DNA from 3 places in the Pseudonocardia sp. HH130630-07 genome. Region 1 is predicted to be linked to each of the others. Evidence: predicted binding sites of a transcription regulator. Region 1 holds the regulator's gene; each other region holds the start of a gene.
The links. Region 1 encodes LexA, which represses DNA repair genes until DNA is damaged. Its sites were predicted from a motif close to CGAACACGTGTTCG; they were not measured.
Positions count from the first base shown of each region.

Region 2: uvrA (excinuclease ABC subunit UvrA) is a predicted target of LexA. The motif match lies at 4,413-4,426, and genes of this name have one in related genera.
Region 3: dnaB (replicative DNA helicase) is a predicted target of LexA. The motif match lies at 3,914-3,927, and genes of this name have one in related genera.

Region 1 covers NZ_CP013854.1:4,536,261-4,543,671, reverse strand. Annotated here, with positions in the region: gene AFB00_RS21520 (vitamin B12-dependent ribonucleotide reductase) at 1-1,089, opposite strand, end outside; gene nrdR (transcriptional regulator NrdR) at 1,269-1,757, opposite strand; gene AFB00_RS21510 (hypothetical protein) at 2,330-3,049, opposite strand; gene lexA (transcriptional repressor LexA) at 3,388-4,122, shown strand; gene AFB00_RS21500 (hypothetical protein) at 4,220-5,266, opposite strand; gene hflX (GTPase HflX) at 5,284-6,774, opposite strand; gene dapF (diaminopimelate epimerase) at 6,830-7,411, opposite strand, start outside.
Region 2 covers NZ_CP013854.1:4,976,057-4,983,467, forward strand. Annotated here, with positions in the region: gene AFB00_RS23650 (AraC family transcriptional regulator) at 1-743, shown strand, start outside; gene AFB00_RS23655 (hypothetical protein) at 774-1,655, opposite strand; gene AFB00_RS23660 (helix-turn-helix domain-containing protein) at 2,088-3,296, shown strand; gene AFB00_RS23670 (MBL fold metallo-hydrolase) at 3,660-4,334, opposite strand; gene uvrA (excinuclease ABC subunit UvrA) at 4,693-7,411, shown strand, end outside.
Region 3 covers NZ_CP013854.1:2,339,194-2,346,604, reverse strand. Annotated here, with positions in the region: gene AFB00_RS11375 (SDR family oxidoreductase) at 1-557, shown strand, start outside; gene AFB00_RS11370 (class I SAM-dependent methyltransferase) at 575-1,714, opposite strand; gene AFB00_RS11365 (dTDP-4-dehydrorhamnose 3,5-epimerase family protein) at 1,901-2,428, shown strand; gene dnaB (replicative DNA helicase) at 2,471-3,883, opposite strand; gene rplI (50S ribosomal protein L9) at 4,512-4,961, opposite strand; gene rpsR (30S ribosomal protein S18) at 4,979-5,215, opposite strand; gene AFB00_RS11345 (single-stranded DNA-binding protein) at 5,268-5,825, opposite strand; gene rpsF (30S ribosomal protein S6) at 5,837-6,151, opposite strand; gene AFB00_RS11335 (deoxyribonuclease IV) at 6,553-7,326, shown strand; gene AFB00_RS11330 (NUDIX hydrolase) at 7,328-7,411, opposite strand, start outside.

The sequences.
Region 1 (7,411 bases):
GCAGGTGTGCCAGTCGTTGATCGTGCTGTCGTACTGGATGCCCGGGTCCGCACAGTTCCAGGCCGCCTCGGCGATGCCGTGGAAGAGCTTGCGGGCGTCGGTCCGGTCGATGATCTCGCCGGTCATCCGGGCACGCAGACCGAAGTCCGTGCCCTCCTCGACGGCCCGCATGAACTCGTCGTTGACCCGCACCGAGTTGTTCGCGTTCTGGTACTGCACCGACGTGATGTCGGAGCCGCCCAGGTCCATGTCGAACCCGGCGTCGCGCAGCACCCGGACCTTGGCCTCCTCCTTGGCCTTGGTCTCGACGAACTCCTCGATGTCGGGGTGGTCGACGTCGAGCACGACCATCTTCGCGGCCCGGCGGGTCGCCCCGCCGGACTTGATGGTGCCCGCGGAGGCGTCCGCACCGCGCATGAACGAGACCGGCCCGGAGGCGGTGCCGCCGGAGGACAGCAGTTCCTTCGACGAGCGGATGCGGGAGAGGTTCAGCCCGGCACCGGAGCCGCCCTTGAAGATCAGGCCCTCCTCCCGGTACCAGTTCAGGATCGACTCCATCGTGTCGTCGACCGAGAGGATGAAGCACGCGCTGACCTGCTGCGGGCTGGGCGTGCCGACGTTGAACCAGACCGGCGAGTTGAAGCTGAACACCTGGTGCAGCAGCATCCAGGTCAGCTCGTGGTCGAAGATCTCGGCGTCGGCGTCCGTGGCGAAGTACCCGTGCTCGACGCCGGCCCGCCGGTAGGTGCCGACGACCCGGTCGATCAGCTGCCGCAGGCTGGACTCACGCGTCGCGCTGCCCACCGCACCCCGGAAGTACTTGCTGGTGACGATGTTGGTGGCGTTCAGCGACCAGGCGGTCGGGAACTCCACGCCGCGCTGCTCGAAGTTGACCGTGCCGTCGCGCCAGTTCGTCATGACGACGTCCCGGCGCTCCCACTCCACCTGCTCGTAGGGGTGCACGCCCTCGGTGGTGAACACCCGCTGCACGGCCAGGCCGCGCCGCTTGGCACCGGCCTTGCCCCGGCCGCGTGCGACCTTCGCAGCCGCAGTGGTGTCTGTCGTCGGGCCCCCGACGGTCTCGGTCATGAACTGCCTCCGCACATCCGAAATCTGACCGTTCCTTCCTCACCCGCGCGCTGGGGAGCGCGGGCCCCGGCGGTGCTCAGACGAGCTGCACCGCCGGTCCACCCGGTACGACGACCCGTGACCGCCGGCCCGGCACCGCGCCCCCTGCGCCCGTGCCGACCCGTACGACGGGACCCCGGTCAGCCGTCCGGGTCACCGGCCCGGTCGTCGGCTGCTTCCCCGGCAGCCGCCGAACGCAGGTCGGCGATCTCCTTCTCGAAGTCCTCGATCGAGGAGAACGAGCGGTAGACGCTCGCGAACCGCAGGTAGGCGACCTCGTCGAGGTCGCGCAGCGGACCCAGGATCGCCAGCCCCACCTCGTGGCTGGGGATCTCGGCCGCTCCGCGGGCGCGCACCGTCTCCTCCACCTTGTGGGCGAGCTGCTGCAGGTCGTCCTCGTCGACCGGACGGCCCTGACACGCCCGCCGCACCCCGCCGACGACCTTCTGCCGGCTGAAGGGCTCGCTCACACCGCTGCGCTTGACCACGGCGAGAACCGTCTCCTCGACCGTGGTGAACCGTCTCCCGCACGCGGTGCAGGACCGGCGACGGCGGGTGCACGTCCCGTCGTCGGCGGTCCGGGAATCGATCACCCGCGAGTCCGGGTGACGACAGAAGGGGCAACGCACGACGTGTCCCACCCCTCTCCCGTGGCCTACCGGAGACGCTGCGTAATGATCCGAACCCCCAACCAGTGGGAGAACGACGTCAATGTAACCCCTACATCTTGGGGTCCGCCATCCCAGGGGGTGCGTGTCGCGCAGCTTCGCCCGATCGGGACCGGAAGCCTCGCACACCGGCCCTCCGCGTCGTCGGCACCGGTACCGACGCCCATCGGGGCCGATACCCGCAGTTCAGGCACACGGACCGGCGCGCGGGCACCGGCCGGGCACCGGGCACGCGCACGGCAGGCGGTGTCGGCGGTCCGTGACACGCCGATCGCCCGCGGCAGACGGCACCCGTCGACAGGCGCCGCCGACGTGGTGACGGAGGACACGGGTGGCGACAGCAGCCACCGGGCGATGCGGGCACCGGCAGTACGAGCACCGGGCCGCACGGATCACCACGCCGTGCAGGTGAACGGACCGCACAGACAACCGAGCCGTGCCGGCGGCGGGCCGTGCAGCCGTGCCGGCGGCGGGCCGTGCGCATGGCAGGTCGCGGGGACGACCGGACCGCCGGGGATGGCCGGGCCGGGCGACTACCGGAGGCCGGCCTGCACGGTCACCCCGGCGCCGGACTCCGCTCCGGCGTTCCACCCGGCCGAGACGTCGGCGAGGAGCCCCAGAGCCAGCACGACCGTGGCCGAGCAGAGCACGGTCGCCACCGCCGTCAGTGCGCGACCCGTACGGCCGGTCGCACGCGCCCGGGACCGGCGACGCGGCGACACCACGCACGGGCGGCGCATCGGACGGACCGTGCGCGGCGCCGGGACCGCCGGCTGCGACTCCTGCAGCACCGGCTCGGCACCGGATCCGGTGACCACCGCCCGCGACCGCACCCGCACGCCGCCCGGTGCCCCACCCGGCACGTCACCCTCCGCCCGGCGCCCGGCACGGGCCCGGCCGGCCGGGTGCCGGGCCAGCGCGGCGCGCAGCCCGGCAGCGTCCGCTCCGGCCACCACACCGCCACCGGACCAGCGCGCGGCGGCCCGCTCCGCCGCGGACGGCCGGACCGCACCGTCCACCGGGGTGACCGCCGAACGGGACCGGACACCCTCGGCGGCCGCACGGGACCGGACCGGGCAGGCCGACCCGGCCGGACCACGCCCCCGGCCGGTGGCCCCGGTGCGCGGGGCCGCGACCGGCGCCGCCTGCCGCGTCGCCCGCCCGGCCCGGGCCGACCGAGCCGTCTCCGCCGACCGCACGGTCTGGGCCGACCCGGCCGTCAGCGGCGCGTCGCACACGTCGAGCTCTCGCATGGATCCTCCTGCTCGTCGAGGATCACCCCGCCCTGTCGCGAGGTGATCGCCGTCGGCGGCGGCCACACCCGGCCGCGCCCTGCTCGCTCCCCCGACCGGCCCTTCCCCGGGACCGGTCGAACGGGCGTACGAACTGTGTAACACCGGGCACCGACAAGAACTGCGGACCGACCGGCCGCGGTTCGAATCGATGTTCGATCGAACACCTGTGCGATGTTGTACCGCCGCCGACCGACGGATTCCACGACACGCCCGTGGCCGACTTCGAACGCATGTTTGGCGGACGGCCCGGTGTTGGCTACTGTTCGACGCGGTAGATCCTCGAGGAGGCGAGTGCGATGGCAGCGGACGAGTCCGACGGCGGTGCGTCCGCCGGGCCGGGTTCCGCGAACGTGCGGGAGTTCCCCGAGCCCCCGGCCGACGCCCGCGGGCTGACCCCGCGACAGCGGAAGGTCCTGACGGTGATCCGGGACTGGGTGGACCGGTACGGGTACCCCCCGAGCGTGCGCGAGATCGGCGACGCGGTGGGGCTGACCTCCACGTCGTCGGTGCACCACCAACTGCGCACACTGGAGCGCAAGGGGTTCCTGCGGCGCGACCCGAACCGCACCCGCGCGGTCGACGTGCGGAGCCCGGAGCAGTCGGCCGCCGGGGACGGCACCGACGCCGACACCGAGGCCGCCCGCTCGGAGCGACCCGCACCGGCGTTCGTGCCGCTGATCGGCGACATCGCCGCGGGCGGGCCGATCCTGGCCGAGCAGGCCGTTCAGGACGTGTTCCCGTTGCCACGGGAGATCGTCGGTGAGGGCACGTTGTTCCTGCTCAACGTCAAGGGCGACTCGATGGTGGACGCCGCCATCACCGACGGGGACTGGGTCGTCGTCCGGCAGCAGCCGGTCGCGGAGCAGGGCGAGGTCGTGGCGGCGATGATCGACGGCGAGGCCACGGTGAAGACGTTCCGCCGCAGGGACGGGCACATCTGGCTGATGCCGGCGAACGACGCCTACGACCCCATCCCCGGTGACGACGCGTCGATCCTCGGCCGGGTCGTGGCCGTACTGCGGCGGCTCTGACGCCGGGCCGCGGCCGGGCGGCGACAGTTCCGGAGCCGGGCCGCGGCGACGTCAGGACGGGGTCGTGGGCGAGCGCCGGCTCCGGAGCCGGGCCCGTTCAGCGGCGCCGGCGGCCGTGCAGGGCCATCGCGCCGACCCCGGCCACCAGCAGGACACCGACCACGCCGGCCCCGGCGGCCGCGGGCAACCAGTCCGGGAACGTCCGGACCGGGGGCGCCTGCGCCGGTGGGGCGACGACCGGGGCGTCCGGTGCGGTCGCCGCCGCCACCGCCCCGGCGGCCGTCCGGATCCCGGCGGGCGCCGTGCCCCGGGCCTCGGTGCCCGACAGCAGCGTTCCGCCCCGGTCCAGCGCGAGTGCCTCACCCTGCGCCTCGTCCGGCAGGGGTACCGGCAACGGGGACGTCTGCAGGGCCGCCACGAGATCGTCGCCGGTGACGCGGCCCGCGGGCAGCGGGAACAGCCAGGCGTCGGTGTAGGTGCGCAGGGCCGCGGCCCGGCCGTCCGGCGCGTCGGCCGGGCTCACCGCGCCCCCGGTGACCGTCCGTGTCCCGCCGCGGCCGAGCGGACCGCCACCGGTGGCCGAATACGGCAGGACGACCTCGGCGACGCGCTCCAGTACGACCGGTCCCGGACCGCCGTCGAGCGGCCGATCGGGGCGGAACACCCCGGCGGCCCCGGTCCGTTTCTCGACGATCAGCGGGACCCCGTCGTCGGCGACGAGGACGGCCTCGGCGTCGCGCGGGCCGTCGGCGTAGCGCAGATCGTGTGCCCGCGCGGGCCCGGTGGACGGCACCTCCACCAGCCGGACGGTGTCCCGCTCACCGCGGTTGTCCCCGGTGTCGGCCAGCCAGAGCGTGCCGTCCGGCGCCAGACCCAGGTCCTCGACGTCGGTGACCGCGATCCCGGTGTCGCGGACCTCCAGCGGTGCACAGCTCACCGGGTCGACGGTCACGACCTCTCCCGTGCCCCCGCCGTCGACGATGATCCGCAGCCGGGCCGGGCCGTCGGCGGGTCCGTCCACGACCAGCCCGGACAGCTCGGCGACCTGCGGATCGGTCGTGCTGCACAGCGGCTGCGGCGCGTCCACGGCACTCGCGGCCGCACCGGAGACCGCGACGGTGGCCGCCACGAGCCCGGTGCGCAACCGCGGGCGGTGACGGGTCAGTGGCCCGCGGCGGTCGCCGGGAGATCGGACCCGGGCACCGCGCTGCCGCCGACGGCGTAGGGCAGCACCGCGGTCCCGAGTTCGGGAGCGACCCTGGCCCAGATCCGGGTGCCGTCCCCCGTGTGCTCCTCGGCGAGGACCTCACCCTCGTCGTGCAGGCGGGCGACCACGGCCCCCTCGGTGTACGGGATCAGTAGGTCGACCTCGTACTCCGGACGGGGCAGCAGCCCGGCGATCCGGTCCCGGAGCTCGGCGATCCCCGCCCCGGACTGCGCCGAGACGAACACCGCCTCCGGCAGCGCGTGCCGCAGACGGGCCAGCGCGAGCTCCGGCGCGGCGTCGGTCTTGTTCACCACGAGCAGCTCGTGCGGCATGGCGCCGCCGCCCTGTTCCTCGCCGACCTCCACCAGCACTTGGCGGACGGCGGCGATCTGGTCGTCCGGCAACGGGTCGGAACCGTCGACCACGTGCACCAGGAGATCGGCGCCCGCCGCCTCCTCCAGCGTGGAGCGGAACGCCTCGACCAGCTGGTGCGGCAGATGCCGGACGAAGCCGACCGTGTCGGTGAGCGTGTACCCGTGCCCGTCCGGCGTCTCGGCCCGGCGCGTGGTGGGGTCCAGGGTGGCGAACAGGGCGTCCTGCACCAGCACCCCGGCGTCGGTGAGCTGGTTGAGCAGGCTCGACTTGCCGGCGTTGGTGTACCCGACGATCGCGACCGACGGGATCTCGTTGCGCCGCCGGCTGCCCCGCTGGGTGTCCCGGACCCGGCGCATCGCACCGATCTCGCGACGCAGCTTGGACATGCGCGCGCGGATCCGGCGGCGGTCCAGCTCGATCTTGGTCTCACCGGGACCACGGCCACCGATACCGACACCACCGGCGGCCCGGCCACCGACCTGCCGGGACAGCGCCTCACCCCAGCCGCGCAGCCGCGGCAGCAGGTAGGACAGCTGGGCGAGCTCGACCTGGGCCTTGCCGTCCCGGGAGCGGGCGTGCTGGGCGAAGATGTCGAGGATCAGCGCCGTCCGGTCGATCACCTTGACCTTCAGCCGCTCCTCCAGCTGGCGGAGCTGGCCCGGCGAGAGCTCGCCGTCGCAGATCACGGTGTCGGCGCCGGTCGATCGGACGGTCGCGAGCAGCTCCTCGACCTTGCCGGAGCCGATGAACGTGGCCGGGTCGGGGCTCGAACGCCGCTGGACCAGCCCGTCGAGCACCTCGGATCCCGCCGTCTCGGCGAGCCGGGCCAGCTCGGTGAGCGAGGCGTCGGCCTGCTCGGCGGTGCCCTCGGTCCACACCCCGACGAGCACGACGCGCTCGAGCTGCAGCTGCCGGTACTCGACCTCGGTGATGTCGGTGAGCTCGGTGGACAGCCCGTGGATGCGGCGCAGCGACGCGCGCTCCTCGAGATCCAGCTCGCCGGCCGACGGTGCCACGGACGCTGCGGGCCGGGGCGTGGTGTGTTCTGCAGGGGTACGGGCTTCAGTCATCGTGCGCGCCAGTGTCCCACGTCGGGCGGCCGCTGTCCGCCCGGATTCGGGCCGGTCAGGCGGGCGCGTCCCACCAGCCTCGGTCGATCTCGCCCGTGGCGAGCAGCACCGCCGGACCGTGCAGCACGGTGCGCCCGGTCCGCTCGTCGTCACCCGCCTCGACGGTGACCCGCAGCCGGCCGCCGGGGGCCTGCACCTCCACGTCGCCCGCGGTGTGCCCGGCGGCCCGCAGCGCGGCGACGACGGCCGCGACGGTCCCGGTGCCGCACGCCCTGGTCTCCCCCACACCCCGCTCGTGCACCCGCATCCGGACCGACCCGCCCGCGGCGGGTCCCGCCAGGGGGGTCACGAACTCGACGTTCACCCCGTGCGGGAAGACCTGCGGGTCGAACCGCGGCGCGACGGAGAGGTCCAGCCCCGCCGGGTCCGCCTGCACCACACAGGCGAGGTGCGGGTTGCCGACGTCGAGGGCGAGCCCGTCGAACCGGGCGGTGCCCAGGGTGGCGACCGACGCCGGCCCGATGTCGACCGGACCCATGTCGACCGCCACGCCGCCGCCCCCGGACGGGCCGGTCCCGGTGCCGCCGCCGACGGTCGCCGACCGCACCCCGGCCCGGGTGCCGATCAAGCCCCCGCC
Region 2 (7,411 bases), 440 kb from region 1:
CCCACGGCTACCCGGTCCACACCCACTCCACGTGGACCCTGCTGATCGTCGACGACGGCGCCGTGCGCTACGACCTCGATCGGCGCCCGCACGGCACCGAGGAGGCGCCGGTCACGCTGCTGCCGCCCGGTATCGCGCACGACGGGCGCGCGGCGAGCGGATCGGGCTTCCGCAAGCGGGTCCTCTACCTCGACCCGGGGCAGCTCGATGCCGCCCGCCTGGGCCAGGACGGGGTGGGCCCGGCCGTCGACCGGCCCGCGATCGCCGACCCGGTGCTGCACCGCAGGCTCGACGAGCTGCACCGGATCCTCACCGATCCGGACGCCGGCCTGCACGCCGAGAGCAGGCTCGCGCTCGTGGTCGAGCGGCTCACCCGGCACCTCGCCCCGGCCCGCGGATCCGGCGGTACCGGGCCCGGCGACGGTCTCGCCGGGCGGCTGCGGGAGCTGCTCGACGCCCGCACCGTCGACGGCGTCACCCTGGACGAGGCCGGGCGCCTGCTGCACGCCCATCCCGGCCATCTCGTCCGCAGCTTCTCCCGCCGGTTCGGGCTGCCGCCGCACCGGTATCTCGACGCCCGCCGGGTCGAGCACGCACGGGCGCTGCTGCTCGACGGGCTGCCGCCCGCCGCCGCCGCGGCGACGGCGGGATTCCACGACCAGGCGCACCTGCACCGCCGGTTCGTGCGCCTGCTCGGGGTGACGCCCGGCCGGTACGCCCGGTCCGGGACGCGCACCCGCTGACCGGTCCGCCGGGGCCGCCACCTCGGCCGTTCAGCCGAGTAGCGCGTCCCGGTGCTGCCAGGCCAGCCGGAGCGCGGCAGCGGCTCCGGGGGAGAGCCGCCCGGACGCGGTGAGGCGGTCGATGGTGTTCTGCTCGAACGGGATGCGGTGGGCGGGGACGGTCCCCTCGGTGTTCTGGTCGACGGCGTCGGCGAACAGCTCGTCGTGCAGTTCGGGCGCCAGCACGACGACCGTGAGGATGTCCCCGGCCAGCGTGAGCGCGTCCAGCGTGACCCCGAGGCAGTGGGCACGGAGCCGGCCGTCGGTCAGGGCGGCGTCCATCCCGGCGAAGGGCGGGCGGTCGTAGTCGACGGGTTCGCCGGTGCCGTCGTACTCGTCGTGGCCGAGGACCTCCTCCGCGTACTCGCGTTGGGTGTTGCGCCACACGGAGAAGTCGTTGGCCACGGACTCGGGGTGCACACTGCTCGGCTGGAAGATCCCGGCCGGTAGCAGGTGGATCATGCTCCCGCCCGCGGCGACCCGGAGACCGTCACGGGCGTGCAGGACGACGCTGGGACTCTCCCCGCCGCGGATGGTCAAGGTACCGATCGCGCCCATCACGGGGTGACGGGTGAGATCGAACGGGTCGCCGACGAGCGAGCGGAACGCGAGTCGTCGCCACGACGGCCGCGCGATCCGCACCTCCCCGGCCGGGCCACGGGTCAGGAACTCGTGCGCGGTCTCGTGGGCGAGGGCCTCGTTCACGTCGAGCCCGTCGAAGAACCCCATCGTGCCGAACGAGAGCTGCCGATCCGGTAATGACCAGTCGACGTCGAGCAGGCGGAAGGTCAACCGGTTCTCGAACAGGGCCGGACGAGCGAGGTCGCGGACGGCGTGGCTGTAGCGCCTGTACCGGTGCTCGCCGTTGCGCAACGGCCGGGCTGGTGCACTCTCGGGCTCGATACCGCTGACCGGCCGGGGTGAGTCGGCCAGCAGGTCCAGGACGATGTGTCCCAGCGGGATCGGTGACGCAGGGATCCACGACGATCAGCGATCACGCCGGTGCCGGTGCAACCGGGGAGCCGGTACTCCGGATACAGGGACTCCGCGGCGACGGCGAGTGCGCGCCGCCGGCTGCCCATCGCCCGCCGGACGGAGCGCCACCGGTCCTGGTCCTGCTGGACCCGTGGGTCCGGTGCCGGCGGTGCCACGGGAGAACGCTAGCCGCCCCGCTGGACAGCACCGTCGCACTCGATCCGCAGCGGCACCCTCGACGTCGGACCTGTGCACCCGAGCGGCGGCTGCGGTGGCTCGCCGTCCTGTCGTCTCCTCGGGAACCGCTGTCGTCCTGGTTACCCTGGTCGTATGGCAGGCACCGGTGACGTGGGCACGCGGATCGTCGAGCTGCGCACGTGGCGGGGCATGGACGCCCGCGTGGTCGCCGACCTGGCCGGCATCTCGGCCTCCTACCTGAGCCTGATCGAGAACGGGAAGCGCAGCGTCAACCGGCGTGAGACGTTGGAGGCCATCGCGCGGGCCCTTCGGGTGCACCCTGCCGAGCTGGCCGCCGTGCCCGTGAGCGGCGCCGAAGACCCCGACGTGGCCCGCGCCCGGACGTCGCTGAACGACGTCGAGACCGCGCTCACCGAGGCAGCCGTGGGGGAACGGACGGTCACGCCCCGGCCGTGGACCGCGGTCGCCGCGGACCTGCACCGGCTGCGCACCGACCTGAAGCCGAACGCCGACCTGCCCGGTCAGATGGCGGTCTACCCGGGTCTGTGGCGGGAGGTCAACGCCCACGCCGCGGAGGCGCCCACGTCCGGGCTGCTCGCCGACATCGTGTGGCTGGCGCTGGACATCTCGAACTCCGCCGGAGCGATCGGTGCCAACAGCGTGGCTGCGCTCGCCGTGTCGCACATGCGCGAGGCCGCCGCCGGGCTGGACGACCCGCTGTGGTCCGGCGTCGCGGCCTACGGCCGGGCGCTCGGCCTGGGTGCCGGTGGCTCCCGCTCCCGCGCCCTCCAGGTAACCGGTGCGGCGCTGGACGCCCTGGACCCGGCGGCGGGGGACGCGCACCGCCAGGTGGCCGGGGCGCTGCACCTGTCCTCGGCGTTGTCCACCAGCACTCTCGGCGACACCGATCGGTCGCGCGACCACCTGGCCGAGGCGGCCCGGCTCTCCGGTGACGACGACGCGTCCGGGACCGGGTTCGCGGGTCTCGCCTTCAGCCGTGCCAACGTGGCCATCTGGTCGGCCGCGCTCGCCGTCGAGGAAGGGGATCACGGCCGCGCACTCGAACTCGGCCGGGACCCGGTCGCCGCCACCCACCCGTCCCGGTCTCGCCGCGGTGCGCTGCATGCCGATCTGGCGCGGGCGCTGGCCGGTGACCGCCGCCGACGTCCCGAGGCCGTGCGTGAGCTGCTGACCGCCGAGCGTCTGGCACCGGTGCGGACCCGCGCGAACGTGTGGGCCCGCTCGGTCGCGGGCGAGCTGCTGCGTGGAGTTCGCCGGGACTCGGCCGACGATCGGGAGCTGCGTGGGTTCGCCTACCGGGCGGGGCTCGTTCCGGCCTGATCCGGATCATCGTCGTAGCGCTCCGGCGTGACGCGCTCCAGCACGCCTCGGTCCTCCCACGTCGCCCGGAGCGACGATGCCGCGTCGGCGAGCCTGCGGATCCCACACGGCCACGCAGGCAAGCCGCGGGCCTGGGTGAAGCACCCGGAGCACCGGCCCCGGCCGTCGTCCACGTGTTCGGAGAGCAGCGCATCGAGCAGACCGGGCTCACGGGCGACGAACAACGCTGCGCACGCATCGACAGGCACCAGACGAACGCTATGGGTGACCGTTGCGCCGTAATTGACACCGAGTAAAGCGGCCGGCCCGCCGGGACCGCCTACCTGGCGTAGACGGTCCCGGCCGCGGACATGTCGGCAACGGTCACCAGCCGCGCGACTTCCACTCCGGGAAGCTCGGTCGCTGCTCGCCGAGTGTCGAGTCGTCGCCGTGGCCCGGGTAGAACCAGGTCTCGTCCGGCAGCACGTCGAACACCCGGCGCTCCAGGTCCGACAGCAGCTGCACGTTGTCCTCCGGCGACCAGGTCTTCCCCGGACCACCGGGGAACAGGCTGTCCCCGGTGAACAGGTGCGGCCGGTCCTCCCCACGGTAGAGCAGGGCGATCGAGCCCGGGGTGTGCCCGCGCAGGTGGATCACCTCGAGCTGGATCTCCCCGAACTCGACGGTGTCGCCGCCCTCGACGAACTCGTCCATCGGGGCCGGCAGCTCCGGCGCGTCGAGCGGGTGCGCGATCAGCCGCGGCTCGAACATCCCCGCGATCGCGCCCAGACCCTGCCAGTGGTCGGGGTGCCGGTGCGTGGTCACGAGGTGCCGCAGGTCCGGGCGCTCGTCGGTGGCGCCGATCAGGTCGGCGATCCGGCCGGGCTCGGCGGCGGCGTCGACCAGCAGCGCCTCGCCCGAGGTCTTGCACACGAGCAGGTAGGCGTTGTTGTCCATCTCGCCGACCGAGATCTTGCTGATGCTGAGCTTCGCCAGGTCCCGGCGGGTGGCTGCGCCACCCGGCTCGGTGTGACCGGTGTAGTTCTCCAGGACGTCCACGGCGTGAGGGTATCGGCCGGGACCGACATCGACCCTGGGGAGAACCCGCCGGTCGCACCGGCGGGCCCGCTCACAGGTCGAACATGCGTACGAGTACGGTGGCGGCGTACCGACCGGCGCGTGCCGGGGTGCATCCACCGAGGCGGGCCCGCACGGACCCCCGCTCGACGGGTTCCTGTCGGTGGGTCGACCTAGCATCGGTCACCGGACGTGGAGACGGTCCGCGCCGGTGGCCCGGTCCCGGATGTCCCGACCGTCGTGGGCGTCCATCCGAGGTCCGATCCTCGGCCACCCGCCGTTCCAGGAGGCGCGCATCGTGAGCGACCAGACGACCGACCCGCGTGACGCCGGGACCACCCTGTCCCCGGGGGCGTCGCCGGTCCCGAGCGGTCCGAAGCTGGTCGTGCGCGGTGCGCGCGAGCACAACCTGCAGGGCATCGACGTCGACCTCCCGCGCGACAGCATGATCGTCTTCACCGGGCTGTCCGGCTCGGGCAAGTCGAGCCTCGCGTTCGACACGATCTTCGCCGAGGGGCAGCGCCGCTACGTCGAGTCCCTCTCGGCGTACGCCCGGCAGTTCCTCGGGCAGATGGACAAGCCCGACGTCGACTTCATCGAGGGGCTCTCGCCCGCGGTCTCGATCGACCAGAAGTCGACCAACCGGAACCCGCGGTCGACGGTCGGCACCATCACCGAGATCCACGACTACCTGCGCCTGCTCTACGCCCGCGCCGGTATCCCGCACTGCCCGGCCTGCGGCGAGCGGATCGAGAAGCAGACCCCGCAGCAGATCGTCGACCAGGTGCTGGAGATGGAGCAGGGCAGCCGGTTCCAGGTGCTCGCTCCGGTCGTCCGCACCCGCAAGGGTGAGTTCGTCGACCTGTTCTCGACCCTGCAGTCGCAGGGCTACTCCCGGGTCCTGGTCGACGGCACGGTGCACCAGCTGTCGGACCCGCCGAAGCTGAAGAAGCAGGAGAAGCACGACATCTCCGTCGTCGTCGACCGGCTCTCGGTCAAGGCGACCGCCAAGCAGCGGCTCACGGACTCGGTGGAGACGGCGCTGCGGCTGGCCGACGGGCTCGTCGTCCTCGACTTCGTGGACCTGCCCGACGACGACCCCTCCCGTGAGCGCCGGTTCTCCGAGCGGATGGCCTGCCCGAACGGGCACACGCTGGCCGTCGACGACCTGGAGCCGCGCACGTTCTCCTTCAACTCGCCCTACGGCGCGTGCCCGGCGTGCACCGGTATCGGCATCAAGAAGGAGGTCGATCCGGAGCTCGTCGTCCCCGACCCGGACCGCTCGCTCGGCGACGGCGCGATCGCGCCGTGGTCGGCCGGGCACAACGCCGAGTACTTCGGCCGGCTGCTCAGCGGTCTGTCGACGGCGATCGGCTTCCGGATGGACACCCCGTGGCGCAAGCTGCCGGCCGCCGCGCAGAAGGCGGTGCTGCAGGGCAGCGACGACCAGGTCCACGTGCGGTACCGGAACCGGTACGGCCGGGAGCGGTCGTACTACGCGAACTTCGAGGGCGTCATGCCGTTCCTGGAGCGGCGGCTGGAGCAGACCGAGTCCGACTCGCAGCGGGAGCGCTACGAGGGCTACATGCGGGACATCCCGTGCCCGGCCTGCGGTGGTGCCCGGCTGCGTCCCGAGGTCCTGTCGGTCACGCTGCCGCACCGGGACCTGGGGGAGCGCTCGATCGCCCAGGTCTCGGCGATGTCGGTGGCCGAGTGCTCCGGCTTCTTGAACGGCATGGTGCTCGACGACCGGCAGGCGATGATCGCCGGCGCCGTGCTCAAGGAGATCCAGGCCCGGCTGGGCTTCCTGCTCGACGTCGGCCTCGACTACCTGTCCCTGGACCGCGCGGCCGGGACCCTCTCCGGTGGGGAGGCGCAGCGCATCCGGCTGGCCACCCAGATCGGGTCGGGCCTGGTCGGCGTGCTCTACGTGCTCGACGAGCCGTCCATCGGCCTGCACCAGCGCGACAACCGGCGGCTGATCGACACGCTGACCCGGCTCAAGGAGCTCGGGAACACGCTGATCGTCGTCGAGCACGACGAGGACACGATCCGCGCCTCGGACTGGGCGGTCGACATCGGTCCGGGGGCCGGCGAGCACGGCGGGTACATCGTGCACTCCGGGAGCGTCGCCGACCTGGAGTCCCACGACACCTCGCTGACCGGCGCCTACCTGTCCGGGCGGAAGTCGATCCCGCTCCCGCAGCGCCGCGAGCTGGACCCGGCCCGGAAGCTGACGATCGTCGGCGCCCGCGAGCACAACCTGCGGGGGATCGACGTCGACGTCCCGCTCGGCGGGCTCGTGTCGATCACCGGCGTGTCCGGCTCCGGCAAGTCGACGCTGATCAACGACATCCTCGCCACGGTGCTGGCGAACCGGCTCAACGGCGCCCGCCAGGTGCCGGGCCGGCACACCCGGATCACCGGGGTCGACCAGCTCGACAAGCTGGTGCGGGTCGACCAGTCGCCGATCGGGCGCACCCCGCGTTCGAACCCGGCGACCTACACCGGGGTCTGGGACAAGGTGCGCAAGCTGTTCGCGGCGACCACCGAGGCGAAGGTCCGGGGCTACGCCGAGGGCCGTTTCTCCTTCAACGTCAAGGGCGGCCGCTGCGAGGCGTGCACCGGCGACGGCACGATCAAGATCGAGATGAACTTCCTGCCGGACGTCTACGTCCCGTGCGAGGTCTGCAAGGGGGCCCGGTACAACCGGGAGACCCTGGAGGTCCACTACAAGGGCAAGACCGTGGCCGACGTCCTCGACATGCCGATCGAGGAGGCCGCCGAGTTCTTCGAGCCGATCACCTCGATCGCCCGGTACCTGCGCACGCTGGTCGACGTCGGCCTCGGGTACGTGCGGCTGGGCCAGCCGGCGCCCACGCTGTCCGGTGGCGAGGCGCAGCGCGTCAAGCTCGCCTCCGAGCTGCAGAAGCGCAGCAACGGCCGGACGATCTACGTCCTCGACGAGCCGACGACCGGTCTGCACTTCGAGGACATCCGCAAGCTGCTCGCGGTGATCCAGGGCCTGGTCGACAAGGGCAACACGGTGATCGTCATCG
Region 3 (7,411 bases), 2.2 Mb from region 1:
AGCAGCCGACCAGCGCGTCGCCGGAGCGGCTGTGGACGGTCGTCGAGGGGATCGGCGGCGAGCGCGGCTGGTACTCGTTCCCGCTGGCCTGGTCGGTGCGCGGCTGGATGGACCGGGCCGTCGGCGGGGTGGGGCTCTCCCGCGGCCGGCGCGACCCGGACGACCTGCACACCGGCGACGCGCTGGACTGGTGGCGGGTCGAGCGGCTGATCGAGCCGGGGGGCTCCCGCCCGGACGGGAGCGACCTCGGCCCGCAGGACGGCCTGCTCCGGCTGCGGGCCGAGATGAAGGTGCCCGGACGGGCCTGGCTGGAGATGTCGGTGGCCCCGCGGCCGGGTGGCTCGGTCTACCGGCAGCGCGCCGTGTTCATCCCGCACGGGCTGCCGGGCTACCTCTACTGGTGGTCGGTGGCACCGTTCCACGGCATCGTGTTCGGCGGCATGGTCCGCAACATTACGCGCACGGCCGAACGCACCGGGTCCGATCCCGCACCGGCCACCCGGCGGCCGTCCTGGCTGCGCTCGCGGGGACGGCGGCGGTCCGACCGGGCGGCCTGACGCCGACCGGGACGGGCTCAGCGAGCGACCACCACGGGGTCGAGCACCCTCGGGGCGGGGTCGAGGACGACCCACCGCCCACCGTCGCGCTCGACGCCCGGCAGCGCGGCCCGCACCTCGCCGGCCAGTTCCGGCACGAACAGCACGACCCGGTCCGGGCGCAGCGCGGCGAGCTCGGCGGGGGAGACGATGGGCACGTCGGTACCCGGCATCCGGCGCCCCTGCCGGGTCGGCGCGGCATCGCCGACGGCCGCCAGCAGGTCGGCGGAGAGCCCGGCCCGGCAGACCAGCGGCACCGCCCGGGACGCCGCACCGTAGCCGGCGACCATCCGGCCGGCCCGGCGCTGCCCGGCGAGCCAGTCCCGGAGCCGGTGGGCCTGGTCCGCTGCGTCCTGCAGCCCGGCGAGGCCGGCCGGGGTGGTGAGATCGAGCCCGCCGGACTCCCGCAGCATCCGGCGGGTCTCCCGGTCCGGTTCCGCACCGGCCCGGGCGGTGACGAGCAGGGTCCCGCCGGACAGCGGGTACCACCACGCGCGGTGCACGCCCAGGCCGTGCGCCCGCAGGGCGGCCGCCAGGGCCGTGAGCGACCAGTACGCGTGGTGGCCGTGCCGCAGGTCGTACCACTGGCCGTCGCGGACGAGGGTGTCCAGCGGCAGGAGCTGCAGCGCGAGCGTCCCGCCGTCGGCGAGCAGCGCGGCCCGGCGGCGCAGGGCCACCCCCTGGTCCGGTTCGTGCAGCAGCCCGTAGACGTCGACGACCAGGTCCGCCGTCCCCGGTCCGGCGTCCCGGCCGGCGTCGGTCGTGCCGTGGCCGGTCAGCCGGGGGAGCCAGGACCCGCCGTGCGGGCTGCCGAACTCGACCACCCGGCGGCCCGGACCGACCACGCCCTCCCGCACCAGCCGGTCGATCGCCTGGTCGCTCTGCTCGAGGACCGCCAGCGGTTCGACGGCGGCCGGCTCCTCGGTGACGTCGGCGTCGATCTCGAGCTGGGCCAGCCCGCAGGATCCGCACAACCACATGCGCAGCGGGGTCGCCGGGTCCGGGAGCGGGTCGGCGACCGGGGGCATGCGGTCCCACGGCGGCTGTTCCCCGAGGTCCAGGACGGTCCTCCCGTCGACGGACCCGCAGCAGCGGCACCGCATCCGCACCGTCCCCACCCCCGCTCCGTCCGCTGGGCGCGATGGTAGAGGCCGGGGTGGCGGCGCCGGCGGGAACTCGTTCGGAGCAGCACGATCTCGCGCTGCGTCACCATCGGGCCGCTCGCTCGTTTCCCTACCGGTACCGGAATCCGGCCGCACCGTCGCGTCCCGCGGGGGTGCCGATCCGACCGAGGGGAGCAGCGCATGCAGGTCGTGGCCACTGTCGTGCCGGGCGCGCTGCTGCTCGGCCCGGGGCGGACTGGGCCGGGCTCCGGCCCGGTCCCGGATCTGTCGATGTTCACGCTGCGTCGTCGTCGGCAACCGTCGCGTGGCGCCGTGCACGGGTTGCACGGCCATCTCGACGAGCCGGTGCTGGTCCGGGTGCTGTCCGGGGCCGGCTACACCGCCGTGATCGACGCCCGGCCCGACGCCGGGACGTTCGGCCGGCTCGCCGTCACCCTGGTCGAGGACGACGCGATGCTGCTCGTCCCGCCGGGCTGCCTGTACGGCGTGCAGGCCGTCGCCGGGGAGACCGTCGTCGAGGTGCGGGCGGCCGTCCTCCCCGCGGAGCGGGAGCAGCTGCGCGCCGATCCCGACGACCCGGACCTGAACATCCGCTGGCTGGATCCCCGCCCGCGCCGCACGCCGGACGACGACCGGTCCTGGGACGCGTTGTGCTCCCGGCTGGGCGCTCCACCCGGACCCCGCCGGGACCGCGTCTCCCTCTGGTGACCGGCCCCGGGCTCTGGTGACCGGCCCCGGGAACGCCCGGGCTCAGCCGTGGGCGAGGTCGGAGAACCGGCTGTAGTGCAGCTGGTGCGCCACGGTGATCGTGGTCGTGGGGCCGTTACGGTGCTTGGCCAGGATCAGGTCCGCCTCGCCGGCCCGCGGGTCGTCCTGCTCGAACGCGTCCGGCCGGTGCAGGAGCACCACCATGTCCGCGTCCTGCTCGATCGAGCCGGACTCACGCAGGTCCGACAGCATCGGCCGCTTGTCGGTGCGCTGCTCGGGACCACGGTTCAGCTGGCTCATCGCGACGACCGGCACCTCGAGCTCCTTGGCGATCAGCTTGATCTGCCGGGAGAACTCCGAGACCTCCTGCTGCCGCGACTCCACCTTGCGGCCCGAGGTCATCAGCTGCAGGTAGTCGAGGATGATCAGTTTCAGGTCGTTGCGCTGCTTCATCCGGCGGGCCTTCGCCCGGATCTCCATCAGCGTCAGGTTCGGCGAGTCGTCGATGTAGAGCGGCGCCTCGGAGATCTCCGACATCCGCCGCGCCATCCGCGTCCAGTCCTCGTCCGACATCCGGCCCGCACGCATGTCGGCCAGCCGGATGCGTGCCTCCGCCGAGAGCAGGCGCATCACGATCTCGGACTTGCTCATCTCCAGCGAGAAGAACGCGCTGGTCATGCCGTTGCGGATGGAGCACGACCGAGCGAAGTCCAGGCCGAGGGTCGACTTACCCAGACCCGGCCGGGCCGCGACGACGACCATCTGGCCCGGGTGCAGGCCGTTGGTCACCGCGTCGAGATCGGCGAACCCGGTCGGCACGCCCGCCGCGACCCCGCCCTGGGAGGCGATCGCGTCGATCTCGTCCATCGTGGGCTGGAGCAGCTCCTCCAGCACCGTGTAGTCCTCGGTGGTGGTGCGCTCGGTGACCTCGTAGACCGCGGCCTGCGCCCGGTCGACGACCTCCTCGACCTCGCCGCCCTCGTTGCCGTGGTACCCGAGCTGCACGATCCGGGTGCCCGCCTCGACCAGCCGGCGCAGGATCGCCTTCTCGCCGACGATCTCGGCGTAGTAGGCGGCGTTCGCCGCGGTCGGCACGGTCGCGATCAGGGTGTGCAGGTAGGGCGCGCCGCCGAGCCGGACGAGCTCGCCCCGGCGCTGCAGCTCCGCCGACACCGTCACCGCGTCGGCCGGCTCACCGCGGCCGTAGAGATCCAGGATGGTCTCGTAGACGGTCTGGTGCGCGGGCCGGTAGAAGTCCTCGGGCCGCAGCACCTCCACCACGTCGGCGATCGCGTCCTTGCTCAGGAGCATGCCGCCGAGCACGGACTGTTCCGCCGTGAGGTCCTGGGGCGGCTGCCGGTCGAAGGCGCCGCTCCCGCCGTCGCCCGAGCCGGACTGCTCGCCGTCCCGGACGGCGCGGGGCCTGCCCGTAGGACGGTCGTCGGTCAGAGCCATACGCAGCGTCACCCCCGATGACCAGCCTACCGAACACACGTTCGATGCGCGAGGGACGATCCGGCACTTCTCGACGGATCTCCCGTGGTGTCCGGTCCGGGCGGTCGTCGCCGGGCGCGGGACGCGCCGACCACCTCGCCGGTCCGGTGCCACCGAGGCTAGGTCGCCCGGGCGGGGCAGTGCGAACCACTCTGGTGATCGACATGGGGATGGACTGTGCACCGAGACCGCCCGTCCCGGGACGGCGCTGTGGACAAGTTGGGGACAGCACTGCCGAATTCGAGGAATCAGCAGGTCAGAGCGTGATCAGCTGATGTGGACAACTTTGCTGTGGCGTGTCGGCGCACGCCGTTTCTCGGCGTGTCGGAGCACTCGGGCGACCGCTCACCGTCCGGCGCATCCACAGCTCCGCCCGACGCCCGGCCCGGTATCGCTCCGGCGTGTCGGCCGGGTGACGGAGCACCCTTCGTGCGGTCGCCCGGTCGGGTCGGGGAGCCCGCCCGGCGTCGCACACCGCCACCACGCTCCCCACCGGGACGCCCTGGAGACACGAAAGGGCGGTGTCCGGAACCGTGGTTCCGGACACCGCCCTGACTACGTTCAGTGGTCAAGTGACCACTGTCACAGCTCAGCCTGCTGCGACGACCGCGATCGCCAGCTCGGTGGTGACCTCCGGGTGCAGGCGGACCTGCACCTGGTGCTTGCCGAGCTCCTTGATGTGCCCCGGGACGTCGACGGTGCGCTTGTCGAGCACCGGGCCGCCGGCGGCCTTCACCGCGTCGACGACCGCGAGCGGGGTGACCGAGCCGAACAGCCGCCCGTTGGCACCGGACTTGGCCGGCACCGTGACGTTCAGGTTCTTCAGCTGCGAGTCGACCTGCTGGGCGTGCCCCAGGTCCCGGATCTCGCGGACCTTGCGGGCCCGGCGGATCTGCTCGACCTGCTTCTCGGAGCCACGGGTGGCCACGACGGCGAGCTTGCGCGGGATCAGGTAGTTGCGGCCGTAGCCGTCCTTGACCTCGACGATGTCGCCGGGCGCGCCCAGGTTCGGGACGTCGGCGTTGAGGATCAGCTTCATCTGCGTTCTCCCCTGTCTCAGCGCGCGGTCGAGGTGTAGGGCAGCAGCGCCACCTCGCGGGAGTTCTTGACCGCGACGGCGACGTCCCGCTGGTGCTGACGGCAGTTGCCGGTCACCCGGCGGGCCCGGATCTTGCCCCGGTCGGAGATGAACTTCCGCAGCAGGCCGGTGTCCTTGTAGTCGATCGCCTGCGCCTTGTCCTTGCAGAACGCGCAGACCTTCTTCTTCGGCTTGCGCACGATGGCCTTGGCCATGGTGGTGCTCCTGGAGTCGTCCACCGCCCGTCGCGGACGGTGGGTGCGTGGATCAGAACGGGGGTTCGTCGTTCGACGCCGCGCCACTGCCGGCGGGCGGGGCCGAACCCCAGGGATCGTCATAGCCGCCGGAGTTGCCGCCCCCGGAGTTGCCGCCGCCGCCCTGCTGGCCGCCGCCACCGCCGAAGCCGCTACCGCCGCCGTCGTAACCGCCGCCGCCACCGAAGCCACCGGAGCCTCCGCCCCGGTTGACCTTGTTGACCTTGGCGGTCGCGTAGCGGAGCGAGGGGCCGACCTCGTCGACCTCCATCTCCACGACGGTGCGCTTCTCGCCCTCCTTCGTCTCGAAGGAGCGCTGGCGGAGCCGGCCCTGGACCACGACCCGCGCACCGCGGGTCAGTGACTCGGCGACGTTCTCCGCCGCCTGGCGCCAGATGTTGCAGCGCAGGAACAGTGCCTCGCCGTCCTTCCACTCGCCGGACTGGCGGTCGAAGGTGCGCGGGGTGGACGCGACGGTGAAGTTGGCGACCGCGGCGCCGGAGGGTGTGAAGCGCAGCTCGGGATCCGCCGTCAGGTTGCCCACGACGGTGATCACGGTCTCTCCGGCCATGACGGGTCCTCTCAGTCTGCGGCGGGCGCCGGCGTGCGGGTGAGGTCCTTGCGCAGCACCTTGGTGCGCAGCACGGACTCGTTCAGACCCAGCTGGCGGTCCAGCTCGGTGACCGTGGCCGGCTCCGCGGCGATCTCGACGACCGCGTAGATGGCCTCGCTCTGCTTCCGGATCTCGTAGGCCAGGCGGCGCTTGCCCCAGACCTCGATCTTCTCGACCGATCCGCCGTCGCTCTTCACGACGGTGAGGAACTGCTCCAGGGACGGCTGCACGGTGCGCTCGTCCAGGCTTCCGTCGAGGATGACCATGACCTCGTAATGACGCATGAGAACCACTCACCTCCTATGGACTCGTGACGGTCGCGACCCGGACGGCCGCGACAGGAGGTTCTCAACACACCCCGGCGGTCCACGGCACACAGATCGCGCCGCACCACCGGGATGGCTCCGAGCAGGCTACCAACGCCCCCTCGGCCCCCGACCTGCGGGTACGCCCACCCACCCCGCCGCCGCTCACCCCGCCGCAGCCGCACTCATGGAGCTAAAGCCTCGCGTCGCCGGGCTTTCGCTCCATGAGTGCACCCCGGGCCGGATGTACTCATGGAGCTTCGGCCCGGTGGGACGAGGCTCTGGCTCCATGAGTGGGCCGGCCGCGGGGGCGAGTGGGCGCGGGGCGGGTGGGGCCGCGGGGTGGGTGGGCGGGCCGGTGCGCTCGCTACCGTGGCGGCATGCAGATCGGAGCGCACGTCCGGGACGCCGAGGATCCGCTGGCCGCGGCCGGTGAGGTGGGCGCCGAGGTGATCCAGCTGTTCCTGTCCGACCCCCAGGGCTGGAAGAAGCCGCCGCCGCACCCGCGGGCCGCCGAGCTGGCCGGCTCCGACGTGGCGGTGGTGGTGCACGCCCCCTACGTCGCGAACGTCGCCTCGACGAACAACCGGATCCGCATCCCGTCGCGCAAGATCGTCCAGCAGCACCTGGCCGGTGCGGCGGAGGTCGGCGCGTTCGGGCTGGTGGTGCACGGCGGGCACGTGACCGCGGGCGAGGACCCGGCCACCGGCGTCGACAACTGGCGCAAGTTCGTGGAGCGCCAGGCCGGCGAGCACGGGTTCGACGTACCGGTCCTGATCGAGAACACCGCTGGCGGCGACAACGCGATGGCCCGCCGGTTCGACGCGCTCGCCCGGCTCTGGGACGCGGTCGGGGAGTTCGGGGTCGGTTTCTGCCTCGACACCTGCCACGCCTTCGCCGGCGGCGAGGAACTGGCCGGGATCGTGGAGCGCACCAGGGCCATCACCGGCCGGATCGACCTGATCCACCTCAACAACTCGCGCGACCCGTTCGACTCCGCACGGGACCGGCACGCGAACATCGACTCCGGGACGATCCCGCCGGACGAGCTGGCCGCCGTCGTGGCCGAGGCCGGGGCACCGGTCGTGGTGGAGACGCCGGCCGAGGGACAGGCCCGCGACATCGCGTTCCTGCGCGGCGCGGTCGTCGCCTGACTCACCGCCAGGCGAACACCGGCTGTTCCAGGTGCGCCACCCTGGTGCGCCTGCCGTGCAGGACGACCTCGCGGAACTGGTGGAG